One region of the Clostridium sp. USBA 49 genome, then DNA from elsewhere that is predicted to be linked to it. Evidence: predicted binding sites of a transcription regulator. Region 1 holds the regulator's gene; each other region holds the start of a gene.
The links. Region 1 encodes NrdR, which represses ribonucleotide reductase genes. Its sites were predicted from a motif close to CACNANATNTNGTG; they were not measured.
Positions count from the first base shown of each region.

Region 2: the regulator NrdR is predicted to act here: its motif matches at 2,084-2,097, upstream of B5D11_RS07565 (vitamin B12-dependent ribonucleotide reductase).
Region 3: the regulator NrdR is predicted to act here: its motif matches at 1,801-1,814, upstream of B5D11_RS04915 (ATP cone domain-containing protein).

Region 1 is NZ_FUYD01000002.1:206,733-211,345, forward strand. Features, by position in the region: gene sigE (RNA polymerase sporulation sigma factor SigE) at 1-618, shown strand, start outside; gene sigG (RNA polymerase sporulation sigma factor SigG) at 693-1,466, shown strand; gene B5D11_RS02910 (YlmC/YmxH family sporulation protein) at 1,718-1,981, shown strand; gene nrdR (transcriptional regulator NrdR) at 2,062-2,520, shown strand; gene pgeF (peptidoglycan editing factor PgeF) at 2,626-3,348, shown strand; gene B5D11_RS02925 (winged helix-turn-helix domain-containing protein) at 3,364-4,059, shown strand; gene B5D11_RS02930 (two-component system histidine kinase PnpS) at 4,061-4,613, shown strand, end outside.
Region 2 is NZ_FUYD01000006.1:103,360-107,972, reverse strand. Features, by position in the region: gene B5D11_RS07565 (vitamin B12-dependent ribonucleotide reductase) at 1-2,028, opposite strand, end outside; gene B5D11_RS07560 (GAF domain-containing protein) at 2,304-2,801, shown strand; gene B5D11_RS07555 (cation-translocating P-type ATPase) at 2,917-4,613, opposite strand, start outside.
Region 3 is NZ_FUYD01000003.1:220,171-224,783, forward strand. Features, by position in the region: gene B5D11_RS04905 (YvrJ family protein) at 69-215, opposite strand; gene B5D11_RS04910 (HD domain-containing protein) at 268-1,164, opposite strand; gene B5D11_RS04915 (ATP cone domain-containing protein) at 1,304-1,567, opposite strand; gene B5D11_RS04920 (S8 family serine peptidase) at 1,839-3,035, shown strand; gene B5D11_RS04925 (peptidoglycan DD-metalloendopeptidase family protein) at 3,229-4,446, opposite strand.

The DNA.
Region 1 (4,613 bases):
CTTCCTCCTCCTTTAAGCAAAGAAGAAGAAGAGGATTTAGTTGCTAAATTAATTGAAGGTGATGAAAGTATAAGATCCATATTAATTGAAAGAAATTTAAGATTAGTAGTATATATAGCACGTAAGTTTGAAAATACAGGAGTAAATGTTGAAGATTTAATATCAGTAGGCACCATAGGTCTTATAAAAGCTGTGAATACTTTTGATCCTAATAAAAAAATTAAACTTGCTACATATGCATCTAGATGTATTGAAAATGAAATACTTATGTATTTAAGAAGGAATAGTAAAGTAAAATCAGAAATATCTTTTTATGAACCTTTAAATATTGATTGGGATGGGAATGAACTTCTTCTTTCAGATATTTTAGGGACAGATAATGATGTTGTATATAATCTAATAGAAGATGAAGTTGATAAACAACTTTTGTTAGTAGCTATGAACAAGTTAAATAGTCGTGAAAAAGAAATAGTACAACTAAGATTTGGTTTAAACGGAGAATGTGAAAAAACGCAAAAAGAAGTTGCAGATATGCTAGGAATATCACAATCATATATATCAAGACTAGAAAAAAGAATAATAAAAAGATTAAAAAAAGAAATAAACAAAATGATATAGATTGTCCTTAGTATAAAAATCGGCTCCTCGGGAAATAATTTAAATGCTATTATTCTAAAGGGGCTGATGACGGAATGATGATTAACAAAGTTGAAATTTGTGGAGTTAATACAGCAAAGCTTCCAGTTTTAAAAGAAAATGAAATGAGGCAGCTGCTTATTAATATGAAGGATGGAGATGAGGCTTCTAGAGAAAAATTTATAAAAGGTAATTTAAGATTAGTTTTAAGTGTAATTCAAAGATTTAATAATAGAGGAGAAAATGTAGATGATTTATTTCAAGTAGGTTGCATAGGATTAATTAAAGCTATAGATAATTTTGATTTATCTCAAAATGTAAAATTTTCTACTTATGCTGTCCCTATGATAATAGGAGAAATTAGAAGATATTTACGAGATAATAATTCTATAAGAGTTAGCAGATCTTTACGAGATATTGCTTATAGGGCGCTTCAAGTAAGAGATAAATTAGTAGGTGAAAATAATAAAGAACCTACAATATCTCAAATTGCTAAAGAATTAAAAGTTCCTAGAGAAGAAGTTGTATTTGCTTTAGATGCAATACAAGATCCAGTTTCACTATTTGAACCTATATATCATGATGGAGGAGACGCAATATATGTTATGGATCAAATAAGTGATAATAAAAATTCAGATGATAGCTGGCTTGAAAATATATCTATAAAAGAAGCAATGAAAAAATTAAATGATAGAGAAAAATTAATATTATCTTTAAGATTTTTTGATGGAAGAACTCAAATGGAGGTTGCTGATGAAATTGGAATATCTCAAGCACAAGTATCTCGTCTTGAAAAAACCGCACTTAAGCATATGAGAAAATATATATAAGAGCCTTTTTAGGCTCTTTAAATTTTATATAATAAATAATATCACTAACCTATAATAAGCTGTAAATTAATTTTCGATATACAATTTATAGTGTTTCTAAATTTCTATTACAGCTATATATAGTGGTAAATATTTAATAAAAAGACTTTTTTATTAGATAATCATAATATAATAATTAAAATATTCATATAAATTATATTAGAATAAACCTATAAAATAAATTTATGAAAAATGCAAGGGGGATAAAAAGTATGGAAGAATCTATGTATGCAATAAATAGTTTAAAATCAATGGAAGTAATAGATGTTAATTCTGGAACAAAGCTTGGATATATTAAAGATTTTAAAATTGATTGTGATGGTTACAAAATAATATCTATTTTATTACCTAATCAAAATGTTTCTTGGTTTAATAGAAATAATATAATTGAAATACCTTGGTCAAAAGTAGTTAAAATTGGTGTGGATGTAATACTTGTTGAAGGAGAAGAGATTATTGAAAATAACAAAGAGTAGAAAAATGTAACATAAAAGTGTATAATTATAATATAAATAAAAACATTTAATTATATTATAATTACAAGGATGTGAATAAGTTGAAGTGTCCATTCTGCGGTTATGAAGAAAGCAAAGTAGTAGATTCAAGATCTACGGAAGATGACATGGCTATAAGGAGAAGAAGAGAATGTCTTAAATGTAACAAAAGATATACTACTTATGAAAAAGTAGAAGATATTCCTATTTTAGTTATAAAAAAAGATTCTAGTAGAGAGTATTTTGATAAGTCTAAAATAATAAACGGTCTTTTGAAGGCATGTCAAAAAAGGCCTATATCACGTATGCAAATTGAAGCTATAGCAAATGATATTGAAAAAAAATTAAGTAATCAGATGCTTACAGAAGTAAAATCTGATTATATAGGTGAAATGATTATGGAAAGTTTAAAAAATTTAGATGAAGTAGCATATGTAAGATTTGCTTCTGTTTATAGACAATTTAAAGATATAAATACATTTATGGAAGAAATAAAAAATTTAATGACAAATAAAAGTTAAATGCCCTAAAGGGCATTTTTATTATGTTAAATATAAGTTAAAATATATTTATTTTTATTATTATGTTTAAGAGTAAATGTTATAATGTTAATTAAGGAGAGAAAAATGAAAAAAATAGCAATAGATAAATATGAATTTTTAACTGAAAAAGTGAAAAATGCTAATATATTTTTTTCTACAGCAAAAAATAATATTGATTTTAATATAAATTCAGATATTGGTAAAAATAATATTGAAAAATTAAAGAAATTAATGGGACTAGAAGATATATTGTATTTAAGTCAAATTCATTCAGATAATATATATATAACAAATAATAGTTTAAGTTTATATAATTATAAAGGAGATGGAATTATAACAAATAAAAAAAATATAGGAATAGGTGTGTTTACTGCTGATTGTGTACCTGTTATTATATATGATACAAATAAAGAAGTAATAGCTGCGATACATAGTGGATGGAGAGGGACACTTTCTTGTATAGTTATTAAAGCAATAGAAAAAATGAAAAAAGAATTTAATTCAAATCCATCTGATATAGTTGCATATATAGGACCTCATAATATGGAATGCTGTTATGAAATAGGTGAAGATGTAGCTGAAAAATTTAAAAGTTGTAAAACATATAAAGATATAGATATTATAAAAAATAACAAATTAAATCTCAAACTATGTATAAGTACACAACTTAAAAGTCAGGGAGTTTATTTACAAAATATAAATTCAGTAGATATTTGTACATTTTGTAATAAAGAATATGAACTTTATTCTTATAGAAAATTTGGGAAAAATTGTGGACGAATGTTTTCATACATATATATGAAATAATAATGGAGGGGTATAATGTCACAATATAAAATACTTATTGTAGATGATGAAGAGCATATCCAAGAACTTATAAAATTTAATCTTGAAAATGTCGGATATAAAGTTATTTGTGCTGGCAATGGAATAGATGCTTTAAAATTAATAAAAAATGAAAAGCCAGATTTAGTGCTACTGGATGTGATGCTTCCAGAAAAAGATGGATATGATGTATGTAAAGAAGTTAGAAAAGACATTAGTGTTTCTAATATTCCAATAATTATGATAACTGCTAAAAGCGAAGAATTAGATAAAATTTTAGGGTTAGAACTTGGTGCAGATGATTATATAACTAAACCATTTTCTATAAGAGAACTTCTTGCAAGAGTTAAGGCTGTGCTTAGAAGGACATCAAATAATCCAATAGATAAAATTTTCAAGTTTGATAGTATAGTTATAGATTTTGAAAATCATGAAGTTACAAAAGACGGGAAAAAAATAGAGCTTACATTAAAAGAATTTGAAGTACTGGAAATACTAATAAAAAATAAAGGCAGAGTAATAACTAGGGAATTTTTGCTTGATAAAGTCTGGGGATATGATTTTATTGGAGAGACAAGAACTGTGGATGTTCATATAAGGCATTTAAGGCAAAAGATAGAATATGATGATAAATCCCCTAAATATATTGAAACTATTAGAGGTGTAGGATATAGGTTTAACATAGGTGATTAATGTGAAAAAACGACTTGTATATTATATATTAACTGTTTTAAGTTTGAGCGTTATAGTATTAACTATTTTTTTTATTAGAATAAGTAATTATAGTTTTAATGAAAATTTAAAAAAACAGTTAAAAAACAATAATGACTTTATAATTAGTATATTAAAAAGCGATAATATAAAAAATAAAGATGAATTTATAAAAAATAATCTAAAATATTTAAATATAAGAATTACATATATAGATAAATCAGGAAATGTAATATTTGATTCAATAGTTGATAGTGAAACTATGAAAAATCATAATAACAGGGCTGAAATAAAAGAAGCTCGAAAAAATGGCATTGGATATAGTATTAGATATAGTTCTACTTTAAATAAAAATATGATATATGTAGCTTCTGTTTTTGATGATGGATATATAGTAAGAAGTTCTATGGAAGCTTCTTTAATAAATAATTTTAAAAGTAAATATATTAAAGATTATATTATTACTTTAATATTTGTTCTTTTTATAGCAACAATAATGTCAATAAGATTATCTCAAATTATTGTAAGTCCAATAA
Region 2 (4,613 bases), on a different contig from region 1:
TCCATTTTCTAAAACAGTTTCTTTTCTAAGAACATAATTTAATATATCTTTAATTTGCTCTTTAGTATATCCTAAATTTTCAAGAGACATTTCTATAACAGGATTAACTATTGTCATATAGCCTCCACCTACAAGTTTTTTATAAACTATGTGGCTAAAAAATGGCTCTATAGATGTAGCTATGCAATCCATAGCAAAAGATATAGTTCCTGTAGGAGCTATAACAGTAACTTGAGCATTTCTATATCCATATTTTTCTCCATATTCTAAAGAGTCTTTCCATACTTTTTTTAAAGAATTACTTATATAACCTAATTTAAGCTTTTTTAAAAGTTCATGATTTACTTTAAGAGGCTCATAATTTAAGCCTTCATAAGGAGTATCTAATGCACCAGCAGCTCGAGCATGATTTCTAATGACTCTTTGCATATACTCTTTATTAATTTCATATTTTTTAAAAGTTCCAACCTTTTGAGCCATAAGTGAAGATACATAGTATGAATATCCTGTCATTATACCTATTAGTGAAGAAGCTAGAGCTCTGCTTTCTTCTGAATCATACGGAAATCCCATAACCATAAAAAGTGAAGCTATATTTGAAATACCAAGGCCTGTAGTTCTAAACATATAAGTTTTTCTTGCAATATCTTCTGTTGGATATTGGCCCCAATGTATAGATGCTTCCAAGACAAGCTGTACAAGTCCTATTAAATGTATGTATCCCTCTAAATCAAAACTCTTAGTAGAATGATTGTAAAATTTAAATATGTTTATAGAAGCTAAATTACAGGATGAATCATCTAAAAAAGCATATTCTCCGCAAGGATTTGTAGAATTAATTCTATTGTATGGGGCGTTATATATTCCATCTTCTCCTGCTGGACAAGTATGCCATGCATTAAAAGTATCATCAAATTGCGGAGCTGGATCTGCACATTGCCATGCTGAATCATTAAATGCATCCCAAATATCTTTAACCTTTATTGTAGTGTTTACTTTTTCATCAACTCTTCCTTTTAGCTCTATTACTTCATCTTCGTTATTATCTAGATTTTTTACTTTTTTCATAAAATCATCAGAAAATCTTACAGAATTATTGCTGTTTTGCCCCGAAACTGTTTCATAAGCTTCACCATCTATATCTGTATCATATCCCATTTTACCAAGAGCTCTTACTTTTGCTTCTTCTTTAGCTTTCCAAGTTATAAAATCCATAATTTCAGGGTGATCAACATTAAGACAAACCATTTTAGCTGCACGTCTAGTAGTTCCACCTGATTTTATAGCTCCTGCATTTCTATCTAAACCTTTTAAAAAGCTCATAAGTCCTGAAGATACTCCACCTCCAGAAAGTCTTTCACCTTTAGCTCTAAGAGAAGAAAAATTTGTTCCTGTACCTGAACCACCTTTAAAAAGTTTTGTTTCTGTAACAAATTGCTCAGATATTGAATGAGGACCTAAGAGTTTATCTTCTATAGATAATATAAAGCAGGCAGAAGCTTGAGTTCTTGTATAATTATCCTCAGATTCTACTACTTTGTTTAAAGATTCATTATAATAATAATTACCTTGTTTTTTACCTTTTATTCCATAAGAATGTGCAAGACCTGTATTAAACCACTGAGGAGAATTTGGAGCATACATTTGGTTTAATAATCCATATACCATTTCATCATAAAAAATATTTTTTTCTTCTTGTGTTTCTATTATGCCTTCATCAACTAAAGCATTGGCCCAAAAACTAACTAATCTATCTGCAACCATTCTCATACTGTTTTCATAGCCTAAACTATTTGGAACTCCTGCACGTCTAAAATATTTAGAAGCTATAATATTACAAGCATTTTGAGAATAATGTTCAGGAAATTCTAAATCCTTCATATCAATGATAACTTTAGAAGTTTTATAGTCTTTTAAAAATACATCTACAGTTTTCCAGTTAAATAAATCATATACTGTTTTATTTTTATCTTTTTCTAGTTCTTTTGTATAAACTCTTTTAAATAAAGACTTTATATTATTTTCCATATATTTACCTCCATTATAATACTTAGCTATATATAGTATTATTTTCGCAAATAACCACTATATATTGTATCACGAAGACTATTATAGAATATTTTCCAATATAATTCAACAATTTTATTTCTTGAAAATTTATTGACAAAATCAATATCATATGTTTATTATTTAATAAATAGTATTAATATGATGAGGCAGGTTAGTATAAATTTTTCTACTTCATTATAATACATATTTATATATTCCTATGCAGAATAAATTTATTAAAAAGGTGGTAAAATATGTTTAAATTAGATGTTTTGCAAAATATGTCTACAGAAGAAAAATATAAATATATGCTTATATTGATTGAAGGACAATGCAGCACAGAAAAAAATTCTCTTGCCAATTTAAGCAATGCAAGTGCTATTATAAAAGCTTGTTTAGATAAATTAAATTGGGTAGGATTTTATATAATGAGAGGAGATGAACTTGTTTTAGGACCTTTTCAAGGAATGCCGGCTTGCAATAGAATTAAACTTGGAAATGGAGTATGTGGTAGTGCAGCAGCTTTAAAAAAAGTTCAAAGAATAGATAATGTACATAATTTTTCAGGGCATATTGCCTGTGATTTTGCCACAAACTCTGAAATCGTAATACCTATAATTAAAGAAAATAAAGTTTATGCTGTTTTAGATTTAGATAGTCCAGAGTTTAATAGATTCACTGAATTAGAGGAAAAGTATCTTATAAAATTTGTTGAAAAACTAAATAAATATATAAATTGGGAAGAAGTTTAAAGACTAAATAATTTATATAAATTAAAACCATACATGTACTAAAAAATTTATTTAATACATGTATGGTTTTATTATATAAAGAAAACAAATAATTAATTAAATGTAAATTTTTATTTTAAGCTTTTTCTTTTATTCTTATAAATATTTTAGCAATTTCATTAAATATAAGTGGAATTATTGAAAGCAATATTACAGTACCCCATTCACTGCCTGTTAAATTAGAAACTTCAAATATCTTTGCTAAAAATGGAACAGTTATAACTATATCTTGAAGGAATATTCCAATTAATATAGCACCTATTAAAAACATATTTGAGAAAAATCCAATTTGAAATATAGATTTTTTAGAATTTCTCATATTTAAAGAATGTATTAGCTGAGATACACTTAAAACTATAAAAGCCATAGTTTGTGCGTGAATTAATGCATCCTTTGAAATATTTTCAGGGAATATTGGGAATAATGTTGTAACATTTGATTCAACCCTTGCTCCAATTACAAAAGCTGAAAGTGTTAAAATACCTATTAAAATACCATTTAATATAAGGTTTATTCCAGCGCCATGAGCAAATAAGCTATCTTTTGGATTACGAGGTTTTTCATCCATTACGCTAGGATCACCAGGATCAGCACCTAAAGCTAATGCTGGGAGGGTATCTGTTATTAAATTCACCCATAATAAATGTATAGGCATTAATGGTGTAGGCCAGCCTAAAAGTATTGCAAAGAATAAAGAAATTATTTCACCTGTATTACAAGATAGTAGGAATATTATGGATTTTTTTATATTATTATATATATTTCTTCCTTGTTCTACAGCAGAAACTATAGTAGAGAAATTATCATCTGTAAGTACCATATCAGCTGCTCCTTTTGCAACATCAGTACCAGTAATACCCATAGCAACTCCTATATCAGCAGCTTTTAATGAAGGAGCATCATTAACTCCATCGCCTGTCATAGAGACTATATTTCCCTTTGATTTAAATGCTTTTACTATTTTTACTTTATGTTCTGGGGAAACTCTTGCAAAAACTCTTAAATTATCAATCTTTTCACTAAGCTCTTCTTGAGATAATTTATCAAGTTCAGTTCCTGAAATTGATTGATCTAAAGTTTCAGCTATGCCTAATTCTTTTGCTATTGCAAAAGCAGTATTTTTATGGTCTCCAGTTATCATAATGGTTTTAATTCCAGATCTTTTACATTGAGCTATTGAATCTTTAACTTCTAATCTAGGAGGATCTATCATTCCAACAAGACCTATAAAAATTAAATCAGATTCTAAATTGTCAATAGCTACATGAGGAGAATCTATTTTTTTATACGCAGCTCCTAATACTCTAAGAGCATCATCTGACATATTATTTGCATAACTCATTATTTTATTTTTTAACTCATCTGTTAATGGTTTTACTTCATTATCTATATATATAGATGTACATATATTAAGAAGGTTATCTGTTGCACCTTTAGTCATTACAAAATATTGATTATCATATTGATTTACAGTAGTCATGAGTTTTCTGTCTGAGTCAAAAGGTATTTCATTTTTTCTAGGATGTAATTTTTCTAAAGTGTCTTTAAATATATTAAATTTAACCCCAGCTTCAAGAAGAGCTATTTCTGTAGGGTCACCAGTACTGGAACCTTCAGAATAAGTAGCATCTGTACATAAAATTAAATTTTCTAAAAGAAGCCTATGGATAGGATCTTCTATATTTAAAGAAGATATATCATCAAAAACATTATTTGCATAAAATTTTGTGACTGTCATTTTGTTTTGAGTTAATGTACCAGTTTTATCAGAGC
Region 3 (4,613 bases), on a different contig from region 1:
ACTGCATTTTAAAAAGCTTTTTCATAATAATACAATTAAATATAAAAAAATTAAAAATATAATTAGTACTATTTATTTATTGTGTTTATGACACTAGATAGATTGTTAATACTGTTTGTAAGGTTTTCAAGCTTACCTTCTATCCTAACTAAAAGATATATAGATACAGCTATAGGAAACCCTACATTACCTATCAAACTAACTATTGCATCCATAATTATCACCTCAATAATTATATATGCAATAATTTATTTTTACATATAAATATTAAATATATAATCTTGTTCCTATTCTTCTATCATATTCTGACCAAGTACCTGGCTCTGTAATATCTTTTACTTGACCTACTTTGTTCATAGTAGCATCAACAAAATCAGCATAATGTACTATAAAAGCCTCTTCAGTATTTGGCGCTTTAGGAGAGCCATATTCTATTTTACCATGATGCTGAACTATACATCCTTTAATTCTATTTTTAAAATCTTCACTATAAATATTCCCTCCAGATTTAAAAGCCTCTTCAATCATAGTAACTCCTATAACTATATGTCCTTCCATTTCTCCTCTAATTGAAACAGAAAAAGGACCATTTATATCATATTCTTCTGTTTTACCTATGTCATGAAGCTTAGCTGCAAGTATAGCAATTTCCTTATGCCTGCAATTATATCTATAAGCCATAACTTTAGTCATATACATAACATTTAAAGTATGTTCAGCTAATCCTCCTATATAATTATGATGCTGATTTAAGCCCCCTATACCATTTTTAAATTTTTCTAAAAAACTTTTATCTTTAAAAAAATAATCATTTAAACTTATTATTTCTGGACTTTTAAATTCTTCTTTAGATATAGTTTCTATATCACTTATAACTTCTTCTATAGGTCTTTTTAAACTGGGGAGATAATCATTTATATCAAAATCTTCTATCTTTTTATATTCATTTACTTCATAAATTATATTTTTTTTAGCTTTTATATATATAACATCTCCAATATTAATCTTTTCATGAATTTGAGGTATAAATATTTTAAAATCTCCAGTTTTATCTCCAATAAAAGCTGTAAATTCACCATCTTCTTTATTTAAAATTTTCATAACCATAAAGCTGTCTTCTATATATTCATTATTTTTTAAGTCTTTAAAAAAACTGTCTTTCATTTTCGTCATCCTTTCAAAATATAAAATAGAAACACTTATATATAATTTTATTTTTTTCTATGGTTATGTTTTTATTCTAGGTAAATTTTATTAATTTTTATTAAAATTTTAAAAATCATATTTAAATTTTTATATAATTTTATATATCCATATATGATTTACATACACTAGAAAAACCAGAATTTATAAGAACATGATATACTATTCCTCTTACCTCATAACTTGATGTAAGAGAAGAATTTTCTCTTAATAAATTTAGTATTTTTTTTATATCATTTAATACTATATTTAAATCTGACTCAGTTATAGGGAAGTTAATATCATTAGCAGAATTTTCAATACTTGCTTTTAATTTATTTATATCAAATTTTTCAATTCTGCCATCTTTTTTTATTATTTGCATTATATAATACCCCCTCTAAAATAAATATAATTTTTTTATTTAGTAAAGATTTTCAATACAAAGTCTTAATATATGTAAAATTAAGTTTTGTTTATATATAACCTTTACAATTTAAGTTTAAATTATAAACATATAATTTTCAACAATAAACTATAAAATAATTAATGGTTTTAAAATATATGTAAATAATTTAATAATAAACATTCTAATTTGTATCAATATTATAAAAGTTTCATAATATATATTGGTATCAATTTTTTAGGAGGCTTTTATGTTCTCTTTTAAAAGCAAACTTGATTATAATCTCAAACAGGCTTTAGAAAGTAATAGCTATAAAAATTATAGAGTAATAATTCAATGTAAGACTTTAATAGAAAATATAGAAAAAAAGATAAAATCCTATAAATCAGAAGTAATAAGAAATATACCATCAATAAAATGTATAAGTGCAAATTTATCTAAAAGTGCAATAGAAAGGCTTTTAGAGCTTCCTGAAGTTTCATATATATCTTTCGATACAAATGCTTTTTTATGTGGAATGAGTGTTTTAAGTGCAAATGGTATAACATTTCAAGAAAGATATAAACTTACTGGGAAAGGAATTGGAATTGGTTTAGTTGATAGTGGTACTTACCCTCATACAGATATTTGTCATCCTAATAATAAAATTAAAAAATTTGTAGATTTGATAAATGATATGAAATATCCTTATGATGATAATGGACATGGAACATTTATGAGTGGTATTATATGTGGAAGTGGAGCTGCTTCTAAAGGTATGTATAGAGGTATTGCTGAAAACAGCCATTTATATTCAGTAAAAGCTTTTAATGATATAGGCAGAGGCTTTATTTCAGACATATTGTATGCTATTGAACTTATACTTAATGAAAATATTGAATACAACATAAAAGTAATTTGTCTTCCTTTTGAAATTATAGACTATAATTCTTTTATTATTTCACTTTTTTCTAAAATATTTGATATTGCTGTAAAAAAAGGAATAGTTGTGGTTGTTCCGAGTGGTAATAGTAATAAAAATGAAGAAGGTTCAATTAAAGGTATTGCTACATTAAATAATTGTATTACTGTTGCAGGATTAGATACTAGAAGTGGTATTAAGCCTTATATTCATTCTTCCTCTGGTCCTTATGGTAAACTGGAAAAGCCTGATTTATCGGCAGCCTGTGTAGAAATTTGCTCATTAAACTGTAATAAAAATTATATTTCAGAAAGAAATGGTTCAAGAATATATGCTTATCCTTTAGATAAACCTTATACAACTTATAGTGGTACTTCTTGTGCTGCTGCTTTTATAAGTGGTATTTGTGCTCTTTTGTTTGAAAATAACCCAGAGCTTTCTTTTAAAGATGTATTATCATTATTAAAAGTTTCTTGCAAACTTTTAAATATGTTTAAATGGTCTCAAGGAGCAGGTATGATTGATATTACAAAGCTTCTTCCATAAATGTAACCCCACCTCATGAATCAGGGGTGGGTTACTACTATACCAATAATCTTACATTCTGATATATATTTATTTAGTGTAATGCCCATTACCTTGCGCTCAAATCCTTAAGTTTTTTGCATTTAGATACTCATATAAATAATTTATTTCAATTAAAATCAGAAATTAATGTAAATGTAATGGAAGATTTATATTATTTGTTTTTTATATCATTTAAATATTTAGTAGGATCTTTAGGAACTCCATTTATTCTTATTTCAAAATGAAGATGTGGTCCTGTGCTGTTTCCTGTACTTCCAACTTCTGCAATTTTTTCACCCTTTTTTACCTTTTGACCTTCTGATACTAAAAGTTTACTGCAATGTCCATAATAAGTCTCAATACCATCGTTATGTTTTAATTTAATTAAATTACCATAGCCGCTAGCCCAACCTGAATATGTTACAGTGCCATCAAGAGCAGCATATATAGGTTCCCCTAAGTTTGCTGCTATATCAAGTCCTTCGTGCATTCTGCCCCACCTCATACCAAAATTTGAAGATATTGTGCCTCGTGAAGGTGATACAAAAGAAGTACTTGCTGTTTTATCTTTATCTTCATTACTTTTAGTACCTTTTAATATAACTTTATTTACTGGAGGTATAGTAACTTTTTCACTTATAACTTTTGAATCTATTATATTATTATTTTGCATTGTAATTTCTTTTAATACAATCTTTTCCCCATACTTACCTTGATTTTCAATTTGGCTTTGTCCTTCTAAAATACTGTTTGATGATTTTATAATAGTTTCTGGAGAAATATTTTTTGTACTTTGAGAAGTACCTTTAAATTCTATCACTAATAGAGGTTTCTTTAACTTTGAATTTACTTCTATAATTCTTTCTTTAACTTTATCAACATCATCTACATCTTTTAAAAGAGTTTTCTTTTTTTCATATGTGATTTTATTTTTTACATTACTTTCTTTTATATTAACTCCATTTTTAGAAGCATAATAGTTTGCTACCTTATCTAAAGCTTCTTTTCCTTCCATTTGACTAGCAATTATTGCTATTTCTTTACCATCACAAAGCATGGAAAAGGCTTCTACTTCTATTCCTCCATTTTGAATTATAGATTTTTCTAATAATTTATCATCAATTAAATAATCTTCATTTACTTTTGAATTAAAAACAAAAATACTATCTTTAAAATTTGTACTTTTAAATCTATTTTCTAATTCATTATTTATTTTTGCTATTTGTTTAAGTGCATTTTCATCAGCTTTAACATATGCTACAGCTTTATCAAAAACTTTAATTTCATATGCATTGGGAGTATTTTCTTTGTAATAAACAGAGGATACTGCTATAGTTCCTGCAAAACTTGCCAAACTTAAAAATTTGTAAAATTTATTTCTTTTAATCAAAAATTTATCCTCTCCTTTCACTTTAGATAATATTCCCAATATTTCATCAAAATATAACATTTTTAAAACATTCTATAGCTATGAATAAAATTTAACTAAATGTTAATATTTAAAAAGATATATTATGTACGAGATATATATAATATAAAAATCCTTATTATATATAA